DNA from 4 places in the Quadrisphaera sp. DSM 44207 genome. Region 2 is predicted to be linked to each of the others. Evidence: riboswitches for the same ligand, from Rfam matches in the RefSeq annotation. Region 2 holds a riboswitch; each other region holds the start of a gene.
The links. Region 2 has a riboswitch for S-adenosylmethionine ahead of BLS82_RS06175 (methionine ABC transporter ATP-binding protein). Riboswitches for the same ligand answer to the same signal wherever they lie in the genome.

Region 1 (3,678 bases), 630 kb from region 2:
CGCCCCCCGCGGCACGGCGCGGCGCGCGGCGGGGCGCTGGGCGCTCGCCGGGACCGCCGGGCTGGCCGCGGCCACCGCGCTCGGCGCCGGCGCGAGGGCCTTCAGCCGCCGCTGACGCCCCGTCGTCGTGCCCTCCTCCATCCTCTCGTCGTGATCTTGCAGTTCCGGACCGACCGCGGTCCGGAACTGCAAGATCACGACGAGGAGGGTGGGGCCGGTCAGGTCGAGGCTGGGGCGCTCGCGGCGACCGGCTGCTCCGGACCACCCGCACCACCCGAACCACCCGTCCCGCCCGCACCACCCGGCCTCGGGCCGCGCGCCGGGACGGCGCCCGGGACGGCGTCCACCCCGGCCTCGGCGCGCTGCTGCCCGGTGATCGGCGCCGGCGCACCGGTCAGCGGGTCGTAGCCGCCGCCGGACTTGGGGAAGGCGATCACCTCGCGGATGGAGTCCGCGCCCGCCAGCAGCGCCGTGATCCTGTCCCAGCCGAACGCGATGCCGCCGTGCGGCGGGGCGCCGTAGGAGAAGGCGTCGAGCAGGAAGCCGAACTTCTCCCGCGCCTCGGCCTGCGACAGGCCCAACACGGCGAAGACCCGCTCCTGCACGGCGCGGTCGTGGATGCGGATCGAGCCGCCGCCGATCTCGTTGCCGTTGCAGACGATGTCGTAGGCGTGGGCGAGGGCGTGCTCGGGGTCGGTGTCGAAGGTGCCCGTCGACTCCGGCTTGGGCGAGGTGAACGCGTGGTGCACCGCCGTCCACGTGCCGGTGCCGACCGCGACGTCGTCGCTCTCGTCGGCGCGCTCGAACAGCGGCGCGTCGACGACCCACACGAACTGCCACGCGGTGGGGTCGATCAGGTCGCAGCGCCGGCCGATCTCCAGGCGCGCCGCCCCCAGCAGCGCGCGGGCGGACGAGCGCGGGCCGGCGGCGAAGAAGACGCAGTCCCCCGGGACGGCGCCCACGTGCTGGGCCAGGCCCTCGCGCTCGGCCGGCGAGAGGTTCTTGGCCACGGGACCGGACAGCGCGCCGTCCTCCCCGACGAGCACGTAGGCCAGGCCGCGGTGCCCGCGCTGCTTGGCCCACTCCTGCCAGGCGTCGAGCTGCTTGCGCGGCTGGCTCGCCCCGCCCGGCATCACCACCGCGCCGACGTAGGGCGCCTGGAAGACCCGGAACGGGGTGTTGGCGAAGTAGCCGGTGCACTCCACCAGCTCGACGCCGAAGCGCAGGTCGGGCTTGTCGGAGCCGTAGCGGGCCATGGCCTCGGCGTACGTCAGGCGCGGGATCGGGGTGTCGAGGGTGTGGCCGACCAGCGCCCACAGCGCCACGAGGACCTCCTCGGCGAGGGCGATCACGTCGTCCTGGCCGACGAAGCTCATCTCCACGTCGAGCTGGGTGAACTCCGGCTGCCGGTCGGCGCGGAAGTCCTCGTCGCGGTAGCACCGCGCGATCTGGAAGTACCGCTCCAGGCCGGCGACCATGAGCAGCTGCTTGAACAGCTGCGGGCTCTGCGGCAGCGCGTACCAGGAGCCCGGCGCCAGGCGCGCCGGCACGAGGAAGTCGCGCGCGCCCTCGGGCGTCGAGCGCGTCAGCGTGGGGGTCTCCACCTCCACGAACCGGTGGGAGGCGAGCACCTCGCGGGCGGCGCGGTTGACGTCGCTGCGCAGCCGGATCGCGGCGGCGGGCCCGGGACGGCGCAGGTCCAGGTAGCGGTAGCGCAGCCGCACCTCCTCCCCCGGCGCGCGCTCGCCCTGCTCACCGGCCGCCTCGATCGGGAAGGGCAGCGGCGCGGACTCGGACAGCACGACCAGCTGCGCGGCGTCCACCTCCACCTCGCCGGTGGGCAGCGCCGGGTTCTCGTTGCCGACCGGGCGCAGGCGCACCGCCCCGACGACCTGGACGCAGTACTCGTTGCGCAGCCCGTGCGCGCCGGAGGACTCCAGCACCTCGTCGCGGACGACGACCTGGACGACGCCCGAGGCGTCGCGCAGGTCCACGAACGCCACGCCGCCGTGGTCCCGGCGCCGCGCCACCCACCCGGCGAGGGTGACGCTGCGGCCGTCGTGGTCGGCGCGCAGGGTGCCGGCCTCGTGGGTGCGGAGCACGCGGTGGTCCTTCCGGGGGGATGCAGCGCGCCGGGGTCCAGGTCCGGCGCGGGGACGTCGACAGATCGTAGTGGCCGGCGCTAGCGTCGGTCCCAGGTCACGAGCGCCAGCGCGAACCCCCGGGTGGCTGGCCGGCAACCCTCCTCCGCGGCGGGGTGCCCCGGGTGATGACCGGGGCGCGACCCGGCACCGGCTGGGCGCGTCAAGCGCGGACGACGCCCGTCGGCCGTGTCGTCGACGCCGCCTGCGCGGCGTTCCGCACGAGGAGCACGCCATGAGCACGAGCACCACCGACCGGCTCACCCCCACGACCGTCGCCGGCGCGACCTCGACCGCGCACGTGCCACCGTTCCCGGCCGACCACGTGGGCAGCCTCCTGCGCCCGCCCGCCGTTCGCGAGGCGCGCGCCCGCGCGGCCGCCGGGCGGATCGGCGCCGAGGAGCTGCGCGCCGTCGAGGACGAGGCCGTGCGCGAGGTCGTGCGCCGCCAGGGCGAGGTCGGCCTGCGCGTGGCCACGGACGGGGAGCTGCGCCGCCACTACTGGCACGAGGACTTCGTCTTCTCCCTGGGCGGGATCGAGCCGGACCAGGCGTTCTCGGTCCCCTTCGTCGGCCAGGACGGCCAGCGCATCGACGTCCCCCTGACGTCGGCGCGCGCCAGCGGGCGGGTGCACCTGGCGGAGACCGTCTTCGCCGACCACCTCGCCTTCCTGCAGCGGGCCGTGGCCGAGGCCGGCACCGGCGCGACGCCGAAGCTGACGATCCCCTCGCCCAACCACGTCCACAACGCGTTCGCGCCGCTGCGGTACGAGGACGTCTACGACGACGAGGAGCAGCTGCGCGCCGACGTCGCCGCCGCCTACGCCGAGCAGGTGCGGCGCGTGCACGCCGCCGGGCTGACCTACCTGCAGGTCGACGACGTGAGCCTGACCTTCTTCGGCGACGAGCAGTACCGCGGGCGCGGCGAGGAGCTGCTGGGCGGCTTCATCGCCCAGTTCAACGCCGCCCTGGCCGGGCGCCCCGAGGGCCTGACGGTGGCCACGCACCTGTGCCGCGGCAACTTCCGCTCCGCCTGGGCGCTGTCGGGCGGGTACGACGTGGTCGCCGACGCGCTGTTCAACACCCTCGACGTCGACGGGTACGTCCTCGAGTTCGACGACGCCCGCTCCGGCTCCCTCGACGTGCTGCGCCTCCTGCCGCCCGGCAAGCGCGTCGTCCTCGGGTTCGTCACGACCAAGACGCCGCGGCTGGAGGGCCGCGACGCCCTGCTGCGCCGGATCGAGGAGGCCGCCCGCTACGCGCCGGTCGAGCAGCTGGCGCTCGGCACGCAGTGCGGCTTCTCCTCCACCGAGGAGGGCAACGACCTCACGCAGGAGCAGCAGTGGGCGAAGCTGCGCCAGGTCGTGCAGGTCGCCGAGGAGGTCTGGGGCTGACGCCCCCGGCCGGGTGTGCGGTCCCGCCGCGCGGGGGACGGCGGGACCGCACGCCCTGCCCGCTCACCAGCGGTCGTGCACGTGCTCGCGGACGCTCTGGTCGTAGACGCGCTCCAGCTGCGCGAGGACGTCGGCGCCCAGCGG
Region 2 (3,678 bases):
GAGCCGGCGCACGAGCCGGTCGCCGACCAGCTGCACGAGGGCGACGGCGCCCACGAGGATCGCGATGGTCGTGATCATCACGGCGTGGTCGAAGCGCTGGTAGCCGTAGGTGACGGCCACGTAGCCGATGCCGCCGGCGCCGATCGTCCCGGCGATGGCCGAGTACTCGATCATCGCGATGGTGTTGATCGTCAGGCCGCCGACGACCAGCGGCGCCGCCTCGCTCAGCTGCACCGTGGTGATGATCTGCAGCGGGGAGGCGCCGGAGGCCCGGGCGACGCGCACGAGCTCCGGCGGGACGCTGCGCAGGGCGTTCTCGACGATGCGGGCGAAGAAGGCGGTGCCCGCCAGCGTCATGGGCACCACGGCGGCGGCGATGCCGATGTTGGTGCCGGTGATGAAGCGGGTCACCGGCACCAGGGCCGCCATGAGGATGAGGAACGGCAGGGAGCGCCCGACGCTGACGACCCAGCCGAGGGCGGTGTGCAGGGGCCGGTTCTCGAACAGCCCGCCGGGCGCCAGGTCGTGCACGAGGACGCCGAGGGGGACGCCGAGCGCGACGACGAGGACCATGACGACGCCGACCATGAGCAGCGTGTCGCCGAGGGCCGGGACGACGAGGGCGGGGATCTGTGCGAGCGGCGTGTCGCCGGAGGCGGTGAGCACGGGCAGGGCGGGGGTCGCCGGAACGGCGCTCACGCCACCGGCTCCAGCCGCGCGGCGGCGTCCGGGGCGGACGGCGCGGGGGCGGGGGGCTGCGCGGCGGCGGGAGCGCTGCCGGCGCCGCGGCCCGGGGCGAGGCCGAGGGCGCGCAGCACGCCCTCGACGCGCACCGGGTCGGTCCGCTCGTCGATGCGCACCGTGGCGCGCCCGACGGTCTGGCCGCCCACCGCGCCCACGGAGGCGTCGAGGAGGGCGACGTCGGCGTTGAGGGCGAGGGAGGCGCGCACGAGCCAGTCCCCCGGCACGTCCGGGGACCGGTAGGTCACCGACCACACCCCCGCGCGCGCCGGCCCGGCGTCCTCGCGGCGTCCGAGCAGGGCCGCGCCGAGGGCCGAGGACGGGTCGCGCAGCAGGTCCACGACGCGCCCGGACTCCCCGATCCGCCCGGCCTCGAGGCGGGCGGCGCGGTCGGCCACGTCCACGACGACGTCCATCTCGTGCGTGATGAAGAGGATGGACAGGCCCAGCTCGTCGCGCAGCTGCCGGACCAGGGCCACGACGGACGCCGTGGCCTCGGGGTCGAGGCCGGAGGTGGCCTCGTCGGCGAGCAGCACCGAGGGGCGCAGGGCGAGGGCGCGCGCGATGCCGACGCGCTGGCGCTGCCCTCCGGAGAGCTGGTGCGGGTAGTGGCGGGCGCGGTCGGCCAGGCCGACGCGGTCGAGCAGCTCGGCCACGCGCCGGCGCCGCTCCGCGGGCGTGACGCCCAGGTACCGCAGCGGCAGCGCCACGTTCTCCTCCGCGGTGCGGCGCGACTGCAGGCCGTCGGACTGGAAGATCGTGCCGATCTGGCGGCGCGCGGCGCGCAGGCGGCGCTCGCCGAGGGAGGACAGGTCCACCCCGCCCACGACGACCGACCCGGAGGTGGGCCGCTCGAGGAGGTTCACGCACTGCGCGAGGGTGCTCTTGCCGGCGCCGCTGGGGCCGACGATGGCGACGATCTCGCCGGTGCGCACGGTCAGGTCCAGGTGGTCCAGGACGACGGTGCGCCCCGGTCCGTGGCCGTAGGCCTTGGTCAGCTGGTCGAGCTCGATCACGGGGTCTCCGGGGGTGGGTGGACGGGTCGGCGGGCGCGGCGCGGCGCCCGCGGGGCGGGGCCGGCTGCGCGAGGGCAGGGGTGGGCCGGGCAGGGGTGGGCCGGGCAGGGGTGGGCCGGGCGAGGGCGGGCTGCGCCGGGCGCGGTCCAGGTCGGGTGCGCCCGTCCGGCTCGGGGGTGCGGGGCGGGGCCGCGCAGGAGCGCCGGTGCGCCGGTGGTCTCAGCGCGCCGCGGCGCCGGGGCCGGTCAGCGGTGGACGGCGGTGCGCGGCCCCCGGCGACACGGGTCGTCGCGGCGGGCGGGGCGGCGCGGCAGGTGGCGCGGGGCGGGGCACGGCGAGCAGCGCACGGAGCTCTCCTGGGTCGTCCTTACCAGGGCCGGTCGGCCGCTGGTCTGGTCATCACCCGGGGCACCCCACGACGAGGAGGGTTGCCGGCCAGCGAGCCGGGGCTTCGCGCTGGCGCTCATGACCGCAGGACGGAACCTGGCAGGCGGTGCGAGGTCCTGTCAAGCACCCGCCCGGGAGCGCGGCGCGCCGGCGCCGCGTCGCGCGCGGGTCCCGCCTCCCTGGCCGGGCGCGGTGTCGGGGCGCCTCGTTAAGGTTCTGCCCTGCCCGCCGCAGAACCCGAGGAGAGCCGTGCCCACGCTGACCGCCACCGCCAGGACGCTGCAGACCGTGCCGGCCGACGCGGTCGTGCTCGGCGTCGCCGCGGGCGCGAGCGGCGCGGGGCCCCGGCTGCTGGGGGCCGACGACCTGCCCGCGGAGCTGCGCGGGGTCCTGGGCGCCTCCCTGGCGGGCCTGGGCGTCACCGGCCGTCCCGACGAGGTGCGGCGCGTGCCGACCGCCGGCGCGCTGGGCGCCCCGGTCCTGGTGCTGACCGGGCTCGGCCGCGTCGGTGCCGCGGGCCCGGACGCCGAGGCCCTGCGCCGCGCCGCGGGAGCGGCCGTGCGCGAGCTGGCCGGCACGGGCTCCGTGGCGCTGGCGCTGCCGGCCGACGACGTCGACGCCGCCGCGGCGGTGGCCGAGGGGGCCCTGCTGGGCGCGTACGCGTACCGCGCCTACCGGCGCCGCAGCGCCGCGGAGCACCGCGCGCCCGTCGAGCAGCTGCTGCTCGTCACGCCGCTGCACCGCGAGCGCGCCCTGGAGGACCGCGTCGAGCGCGCCACCGTGCTGGCCGCGGCGGTCGCGGGCGCCCGCGACCTCGTCAACTGCCCGCCGGCCGACCTGTACCCGGCGTCCTTCGCCGACGCGGTGCGCGAGCGCGCCAAGGGCCTGCCCGTCAAGGTCACCGTGCTGGACGAGCAGGCGCTGGCCGAGGGCGGCTACGGCGGCATCCTCGGCGTCGGCCAGGGCTCCAGCCGTCCCCCGCGCCTGGTCGCGCTGTCCTACGCGCCCCGCGGCGCCAAGGCCCACCTCGCGCTGGTCGGCAAGGGCATCACGTTCGACTCCGGCGGCCTGTCGATCAAGCCGGCGGGCAGCATGGAGACGATGAAGTGCGACATGGCCGGCGCGGCGGCGGTCCTCGAGGCCGCGCTCGCCGTCGCGCGCCTCGGGCTGCCGGTGCGCGTGACGGCGTGGATGGCGCTCGCGGAGAACATGCCCTCGGGCACCGCCCAGCGGCCCTCCGACGTCCTGACGACCTACGGCGGGCGCACGGTGGAGGTGCTCAACACCGACGCCGAGGGCCGCCTGGTGCTCGCGGACGCGCTCGTGGCCGCCGGGGAGGAGCAGCCCGACGCCGTCGTCGACGTCGCGACCCTGACCGGCGCGCAGGTCGTCGCCCTCGGCACCCGCGTGTCGGCCGTCATGGGCGAGGACGACGCGTTCCGCGAGCGCGTGCTCGCCGCGGCCTCGCGCGCCGGTGAGCAGTTCTGGCCCATGCCGCTGCCGGAGGAGCTGCGGGCCAGCATGGACTCCCAGG
Region 3 (3,678 bases), on a different contig from region 2:
GCCGGGATGGCGGAGGGCCTGGCCGCGGGAGCGGCGGAGGGCCGCGCCGCCGCGGGGGCGAAGCGCCGTCCCTCCGCGTTCGCCGAGCTCGGCGAGCGGATCGCGGACATCCTCACCCTCGCCGAGGAGGAGGCCGCGCAGATGCGCGGCCGCGCGGAGGCGGACGCGCAGACCTCGCGCCGCGAGGCCGAGGCGGCGGCCCAGGAGGTGCGGGCGGAGGCGGAGCGCTACGACGCGACGATCCGCAGCGACGCCGGCACGGAGGTCCAGCGCCTGACCACCGAGGCGCTGCGCCGCGCGGACGACGTCCTCGACGCCGCGGAGCGCGACGCGAAGGCGCGCCGCGAGGAGGCCGAGGCGCTGTGGGAGGGCCAGCGGGCCAAGGCGGCGCAGGCGGCGGCCGACTTCGAGATGACTCTGGCGGACCGGCGCGAGCGGGCCGAGGAGGACTTCCGGGTGCGCACGGCGGCGGCCGAGGAGCAGCTGGCCGCCGTCGAGCGGGCGGCCGCGCAGGCGCGCGCCCTCTCCGAGCGCGAGGTGATCGAGGCGGCCGCCCGGGCCCGGCGGATCCTCGAGGAGGCCCAGCACGAGGCGTCGCAGCTGATCGGCGAGGCGCGGGAGCGCGCCGACCGGATCCGGGCCGAGTCCGAGCGGGAGCTGTCCGCCGCGGCGCAGCGCCGGGACAGCATCAACGCGCAGCTGACGAACGTGCGGCAGATGCTCGCGACGCTGTCCGGGTCGGCCCCCCTGATCGGCACGGACGCCGCGGCACCGGCGGCACCGGCCTCCGTGCCGGTCCAGCGCGCCGAGCCGGCTCCGCCGTCCGCGCAGCACGCTCCGGCGCCGGCCGCCGCGCCCGTGCACCACGCTCCGGCCGCCGCCCAGCCGCTGCCGATGACGCCGGCCGCCGCACCGATGAGCCCCGCACCGATGAGCCCCGCACCGATGACCCCCGCACCGCCGGCCGCCGCACCGATGGCCGCTGCGCGCCCGGGCCCGGCGCAGACGCCCATGCAGAAGGCCGCGCAGATGGCGGCGCAGGCGGCGGCGCGGATGCCGGCGCCCGCCTCTCTGCCGGCGCCGCTCTCCGCCCCCCTGCCGGTGCACGACCCGCTGCGCGTGGCGCTGCACCCCCCTGCCCCGCTGCACGGCGCAGCACCGGCGCCGGGGCAGGAGCCCGGCGCAGCGGCTCCGGACGCGGATGACGCCGACGTGGACACGCAGCTGATCGAGATCCCCGCCGAGCTGCGCCGGGCCTCCGTGGACGTGCGCGACGCCCGCACGCCCGCCGCGCCCCCGCACTGACCCGGCTCTTGCACCGACCCGGCTCCCGCCGGACGCGAGCGGGCCCGTCCACCGGCTGGGTGGACGGGCCCGCTCGCCGCCGCGCGAGGGCGGCGCGGTCCTCAGGCGGCGTGGGTCGGCGTCCCCGGCGCGGGGAGGCGGTGGTAGGCGCGGGCGTGGTGCACCAGCGGGGCGCGACCGGTGACCCGGGTGTCCTCCACCGCCGCCAGCACGAGCAGGCTGTCCCCGGCCTCGACGAACGCGGTCACCGCGCCGGAGAGCCGGGCCGCGGCGCCCTGCAGCTGCGGCACGCCGGCCTCGTCCCAGCCCCACGCCCCCTCGTCGTCGAAGCGGTGCGCGGCCGGGCCGGCGAACCGGCGGGCGAGGAGCTCCTGGTCGTGCGCCAGCAGGTGCACCGCGCAGCGCCGCGACGCCGTCAGCGCCGGCAGGCTGGACGACGTCCGCGAGACGTTGAAGGAGATGAGCGGAGGGTCCAGGGACACCGAGGCGATCGAGATCGCGGTGAAGCCGACGGGCGTGCCGTCGGGGGCGGTGGTCGTGACGACCCAGGTGCTCGAGGCGACCGTGCGGAAGACCGCGGGCAGGTCGACGACGGACGTGGCGGCGGGGCTCATCTGTCTCCTCCATCGGCCCTGGCGGGAGCACCTGCCCTGCGCGGGCGGTTGCTGCGGCGTCGTCGAGCCAGGTCTCTCGGCCGCTCTGGATGGGTGCTGGGACGGTCGCACCGCCCTCCGGCGCGTGTCAAGCGCAGCACGCGCAGCGACCGCGCGCACCGGCTCGGAGCAGAGGGCGCCCTCCGGCGCCCCGGAGGCGTTTGGCCTGCCAGGACAGGGGTAAAGAAGTGCTCGTGCCACCGGGTGCCCGGACGCTGCGTCCGGGACGATCTCGAGTGGCCGCAGCCACCCGCGGTGGCTACTGTCGATCGACGGCGCAGAGGTGCGATCCACCCTCCGCCGTCCGCGGCGGCCACTGCGGGCAGTCCGGAACGTTCCGCGGCGCACGGGGTACCGACCCCGTGCCGAGAGGAGACACCATGGCAGTTTCGATCAGCGACCCGGCCCAGCTGCGCGGCGCCACCGCGTACGGCTCGGACGGCGACAAGCTCGGCAAGGTCGACGAGGTCTTCCTCGATGACGCGACCGGCCAGCCGGAGTGGGCCGCCGTCAAGACCGGCCTGTTCGGCAGCAACCACTCCCTCGTGCCGCTGGAGCAGGCGACGTTCAGCGGCGACGAGCTGCGCGTGCCCTACACCAAGGAGCAGGTCAAGGCCGCTCCGAACCACGACATCGACCAGGCCCTGACGGTCGACGACGAGGCGGAGCTCTACCGCCACTACGGCCTGGCCTACACCGGCGCGGAGTCCCCGACCGGCACCGGCCAGACCACCGGCTACGCCGACACCGCCGCGACCACGGGCACGGCCGCTGCGGTCGGCACCGGCGGTCGTGGTGACCGCAACGGCGACGGGGTCTACGACGACGTCGAGGGCCGCGCCGTGGGCCGCGACACCTCCGGCCCGGTCACGGACGACGCGATGACCCGCTCGGAGGAGCGGCTGCAGGTGGGCAAGGTGCGCACCGAAGCCGGCCGCGCCCGTCTGCGCAAGTACATCGTCACCGAGAACGTGACGCAGACCGTGCCGGTCACCCACGAGGAGGTCGTGGTCCAGCGCGAGCCGATCACGGACGCCACCATGGGCCGGGCCATGGACGGGCCGGCGCTGTCCGAGGAGGAGCACGAGGTCACCCTCCACGCCGAGCGCGTGGTCGTGGACAAGGACGTCGTGCCGGTCGAGCGCGTGCGCCTCGGCACCCAGCAGGTCACCGAGGAGCAGACGGTCACCGAGCAGGTCCGCAAGGAGCAGATCGAGCTCGAGAAGGACGTCGTCGCGGACCCGAACCTCCGCAACGACCGTCGCTGACACCGCATGAGGGACGGGCGGGGCTCTTCGGCCCCGCCCGTCCCTCATCGCGTCTTCCGTCCTGTCGTGCGAGTGCCCGAGGAGGCGTGATGAGCACCGACGTGAACTCAGGAGCGGTGCCGGAGGAGGCGTCGGTCGTCCGTTCCGTGGAGCAGGCCCACCTGCGCCGCGAGCGGTACCCGGTGGAGACGCTGCGCGTCGTGCGCACGGTCGAGACCGAGATGCGCACCGTGGAGGTCCCCGTCCGGGTCGAGCGGCTGCGCGTCGAGCGCGTGCCCGTGGACGCCGCCGCGGCGGCTCCCGTCATGACGGCCACGGGCCCCGGGCGCGACCTCGAGGTGGTCCTCCGCGAGGAGGTGCCGGTGGTCTCGATGCAGGTGCGCGCCTACGAGCGGGTGCAGGTGAGCGTCCGCGAGGTCGTCGAGCAGCAGGTGATCGACATCGACCTGCGC
Region 4 (3,678 bases), 770 kb from region 2:
CTTCCTGGACTGGGAGAGCTCGGGGCGGCCTGCCGGCTCCCCCGGCGCCCGAGCGGGCGACGGAGGAGGGGCCGGCCGCGGCGCCGGCCCGGGAACGGCGGAGCGCGACGGGACCGGCGGCACGGGGACCGGCACGGGCACTGGCACGGGCGGGCGCCGCCGCCCGCCGACCGACCCGGACGTCGTCGTCGGCGAGGTCATCGACTGAACCCCCGGCGCGGCGCGGCTCACCGAGCCGCGCCGCCCCGAGCCGCGCCACCTCCCGCCCACAGGCGCGGGCGGGCACCGCACCGTCCACAAGCGGCCTCGGCGGCCCGCCGCGGGCGCTCCGCGCGGGCCACGGTGGCGGGCATGACGACGACGCTGCGGGTCAGCGACCCGCGTGACCTCATCGCCCTGGCCGCCCACGCCCTCGGGTTCCACCCCCGCGACAGCCTCGTGCTCGTCAGCCTGCGCGGCGAGCGGCACGAGCCCGGCCTCGTCGCCCGCGTCGACCTCGCCGCCCGCCCCGGCGGCCCGCGCGCCGCGACCGGCGCCCTGGCGCAGCGGGTGGCGCGCGACGGGGCCACCGGCGCCGTCCTGTTCGTGCACACCGACCGCACCGGGCCGCCGGGGCGGCCCGAGCACGACGACCTCGTGCGCGCGGTGCGCCGCGACCTGGCCGCCGAGGGCGTGGCGCTCGCGGACGCCTGGCTCGTCGGCGCCGGCCGGCTGCGCTCCTACACCTGCCAGCAGGCGTGCTGCCCTCCGGAGGGCCAGCCCCTGGGGGACGTGGCCGCCACGCTCGTCGGCACCGAGATGGTCTGGCGCGGCAGCTGCGTCCTGGCCGACCAGGAGGAGCACCGGCGCGCCGTGCGGGCCCGCCTCGCCCCGGCCGGTGCCGCCGCCCGGCGCGCTGCGCAGCGCGCCGCCCGGCGTCCCGCCGGCCGCGCCGAGCGGCTGCGGGCGCTCGCGCGGTGGCGCGACCTGCTCGAGGCCACCACCGCGGGGGTGCGCGCCGGTCGCAGCGCCGACGACCTCGCCGCCGACCTGCTGGCCCCGCAGGCGGCCGGGCGCCTGCTCGCGGCGGTGGCCGACGTGCGCCTGCGCGACGCCGTCCTGCTGAGCACCGTCACCGGCGCCGGGTCGGCGCCGGAGCGGCTGGCGGCCGGGGAGGAGGACGCCGGCGAGCTGTCGCAGGCGCTCGACGCCGTCCTGTCCCGGCCCGGCGGGCCCGCACCGGACCCGGACGAGGCCGAGGCGGCCCGCGCGCTGCTGGAGGCGCTGGCGCGGCTGGCCTCCGGGCGGCGGCGCGCCGCGCCGCTCGCGGTGCTCGCGTGGACCTCCTGGTGGCGCGGTGCGGGCTCCGAGGCCGCCGTCCAGGCCGACCTGGCGCTCGAGGTCGACCCCGACTGCGGCCTCGCGCAGCTGGTGGCCGAGGCGGTCGGTCGCGGGGTGCTGCCGCCGTGGCGGGAGCGGGGGAGCGCGGGCGCCCGCCCGGACGGCGGGTCGTCCGCATGCTGAGACGATGTGGAGGCCGCCGCGGGCGCCCGCCTATCCTCCCCGCAGGTCATGAGCGCCAGCGCCAAGCCCCGGCTCGCTGGCCGGCAACCCCCGCCCGCGGTGGGGTGCCCCGGGTGATGACCGGGCCGCGGCACCGACCGGTGCCGCGGCAAGCGCGGGCCCCGCGGGGCCCAGCAGGAGAGGGCCGCCCCATGACTTCCCGACGCTGCCGCTGACGCGGCCGCCGCGACGCGCTGCGAGCACGCCGCCCGCGCCCGCGTCGAGCGGGCGGCGCGCCGTCGCGGACCCCTCCGACGCCCCCGGCGGCCCGGCCGCCCCACCAGCAGGAGAGCGCATGAACGACGGGTGGTCCTTCGAGACCCGCCAGATCCACGCCGGGCAGGTCCCGGACGCCGCCACGGGCGCCCGCGCGCTGCCGATCTACCAGACGACGTCCTACGTCTTCCGCGACAGCGCGCACGCCGCCGACCTGTTCGGCCTGCGCGAGCTCGGCAACATCTACACGCGGCTGATGAACCCCACCACGGACGTGGTGGAGCAGCGCCTCGCCTCCCTGGAGGGCGGGGTCGGTGCGCTGGCCGTCGCGTCCGGGCAGTCGGCGGAGGCGCTGGCCCTGCTCAACGTCGCCGAGGCCGGTGACCACGTCGTCGCCAGCCCCAGCCTGTACGGCGGCACGCACAACCTCCTCCGCCACACCTTCCCCAAGCTGGGCGTGCAGGTCTCGTTCGTGGCGGACCCCGACGACCTCGGCTCCTGGCGGGCCGCGGCCACCCCGCGCACGAAGGCGTTCTTCGGGGAGACCATCTCCAACCCCAAGCAGGACGTCCTCGACCTCGAGGGCGTGGCGGCGGTGGCCCACGAGGTCGGGGTGCCGCTGGTGGTGGACAACACCACCGCCACCCCCTACCTGGTGCGCCCGCTGGAGTGGGGCGCGGACGTCGTCGTGCACTCGGCGACGAAGTACCTCGGCGGGCACGGCACGGCCATCGGGGGCGTCATCGTCGACGGCGGCCGCTTCGACTACGGCGCGGACCCGCAGCGCTTCCCCGGCTTCACCACCCCCGACGCCAGCTACCACGGCCTCGTCTACGCCCGCGACCTCGGCGTCGGCAGCCCGCTCGGGGCGAACCTGTCCTTCGTCCTCAAGGCGCGCGTGCAGCTGCTGCGCGACCTCGGCGCCTCCCTCGCCCCCTTCAACGCCTTCCTCATCGCCCAGGGCCTGGAGACCCTCAGCCTGCGCGTCGAGCGCCACGTCGCCAACGCGCAGCGGGTGGCCGAGTGGCTCGAGCAGCGCCCCGAGGTGCTCTCCGTCTCCTACGCCGGGCTGCCCTCCAGCCCCTGGTACGAGCGGGCGCGCAAGTACGCCCCCCGCGGCGCCGGGGGCGTGCTCGCGTTCGAGGTCGACGGCGGGGCCGAGGCCGGCCGGCGCTTCGTCGAGGCGCTGGTGCTGCACAGCCACGTCGCCAACATCGGCGACGTGCGCAGCCTGGTGATCCACCCGGCGTCCACCACCCACAGCCAGCTGACCGAGGAGGAGCAGCGCGCCGCGGGCGTGACGCCGGGCCTGGTGCGCCTGTCCGTCGGGCTCGAGCACGTCGAGGACCTCCTCGCGGACCTGGAGACCGGGTTCACGGCGGCCAAGGGCGCGTGAGGCAGGCTGTTCCGGTGAGCGCCGCACCGTCCGTCCCGGTGAGCACCGCACCCCCCGTCCCCGCGAGCGCGGCCTGGCGCGAGGGCGACCCGGCCGGCGGCCGCCGCTTCGCCGACGTCGGCGCCCTGGACCTGGAGACGGGCGGGCACCTGCCGGCCGTGCGCGTGGCGTACGAGACCTGGGGCGAGCTGTCCCCGCGCCGCGACAACGCCGTCCTGGTGCTGCACGCCCTCACCGGCGACAGCCACGTCACCGGCCCGGCCGGGCCGGGCCACCCCACCGCGGGCTGGTGGAGCGAGCTCGTCGGCCCCGGCCGGGCCCTGGACACCGACCGCTGGTTCGTCGTGGCGCCCAACGTGCTCGGGGGCTGCCAGGGCACGACCGGGCCGGCCTCGCCCGCGCCCGACGGCCGGCCGTGGGGCAGCCGCTTCCCGTACCTGACGGTGCGCGACCAGGTGGCCGCCGAGGCCCGGCTGGCCGACGCGCTCGGCGTCGACGCGTGGGCCGCCGTCGTCGGCGGGTCC

Region 1: it holds a riboswitch for S-adenosylmethionine, as region 2 does, so the genes downstream of both, BLS82_RS09160 (5-methyltetrahydropteroyltriglutamate--homocysteine S-methyltransferase) here and BLS82_RS06175 (methionine ABC transporter ATP-binding protein) in region 2, are expected to answer to the same signal.
Region 3: it holds a riboswitch for S-adenosylmethionine, as region 2 does, so the genes downstream of both, BLS82_RS10880 (flavin reductase family protein) here and BLS82_RS06175 (methionine ABC transporter ATP-binding protein) in region 2, are expected to answer to the same signal.
Region 4: it holds a riboswitch for S-adenosylmethionine, as region 2 does, so the genes downstream of both, BLS82_RS09820 (bifunctional o-acetylhomoserine/o-acetylserine sulfhydrylase) here and BLS82_RS06175 (methionine ABC transporter ATP-binding protein) in region 2, are expected to answer to the same signal.

The regions. Positions count from the first base shown of each region.
Region 1 is NZ_FNKA01000002.1:643,513-647,190, forward strand. It holds gene BLS82_RS09150 (hemerythrin domain-containing protein) at 1-115, shown strand, start outside; gene aspS (aspartate--tRNA ligase) at 219-2,102, opposite strand; SAM riboswitch class IV at 2,198-2,317, shown strand; gene BLS82_RS09160 (5-methyltetrahydropteroyltriglutamate--homocysteine S-methyltransferase) at 2,377-3,534, shown strand; gene BLS82_RS09165 (aldo/keto reductase) at 3,598-3,678, opposite strand, start outside.
Region 2 is NZ_FNKA01000002.1:13,869-17,546, reverse strand. It holds gene BLS82_RS06180 (methionine ABC transporter permease) at 1-672, opposite strand, end outside; gene BLS82_RS06175 (methionine ABC transporter ATP-binding protein) at 696-1,757, opposite strand; SAM riboswitch class IV at 2,116-2,228, opposite strand; gene BLS82_RS06170 (leucyl aminopeptidase) at 2,394-3,678, shown strand, end outside.
Region 3 is NZ_FNKA01000003.1:99,535-103,212, reverse strand. It holds gene BLS82_RS10885 (coiled-coil domain-containing protein) at 1-1,305, shown strand, start outside; gene BLS82_RS10880 (flavin reductase family protein) at 1,407-1,919, opposite strand; SAM riboswitch class I at 1,926-2,015, opposite strand; gene BLS82_RS10875 (DUF2382 domain-containing protein) at 2,339-3,226, shown strand; gene BLS82_RS10870 (DUF2382 domain-containing protein) at 3,316-3,678, shown strand, end outside.
Region 4 is NZ_FNKA01000002.1:780,441-784,118, reverse strand. It holds gene BLS82_RS09830 (YkvA family protein) at 1-208, shown strand, start outside; gene BLS82_RS09825 (DUF4192 domain-containing protein) at 352-1,503, shown strand; SAM riboswitch class IV at 1,548-1,664, shown strand; gene BLS82_RS09820 (bifunctional o-acetylhomoserine/o-acetylserine sulfhydrylase) at 1,838-3,154, shown strand; gene BLS82_RS09815 (homoserine O-acetyltransferase MetX) at 3,193-3,678, shown strand, end outside.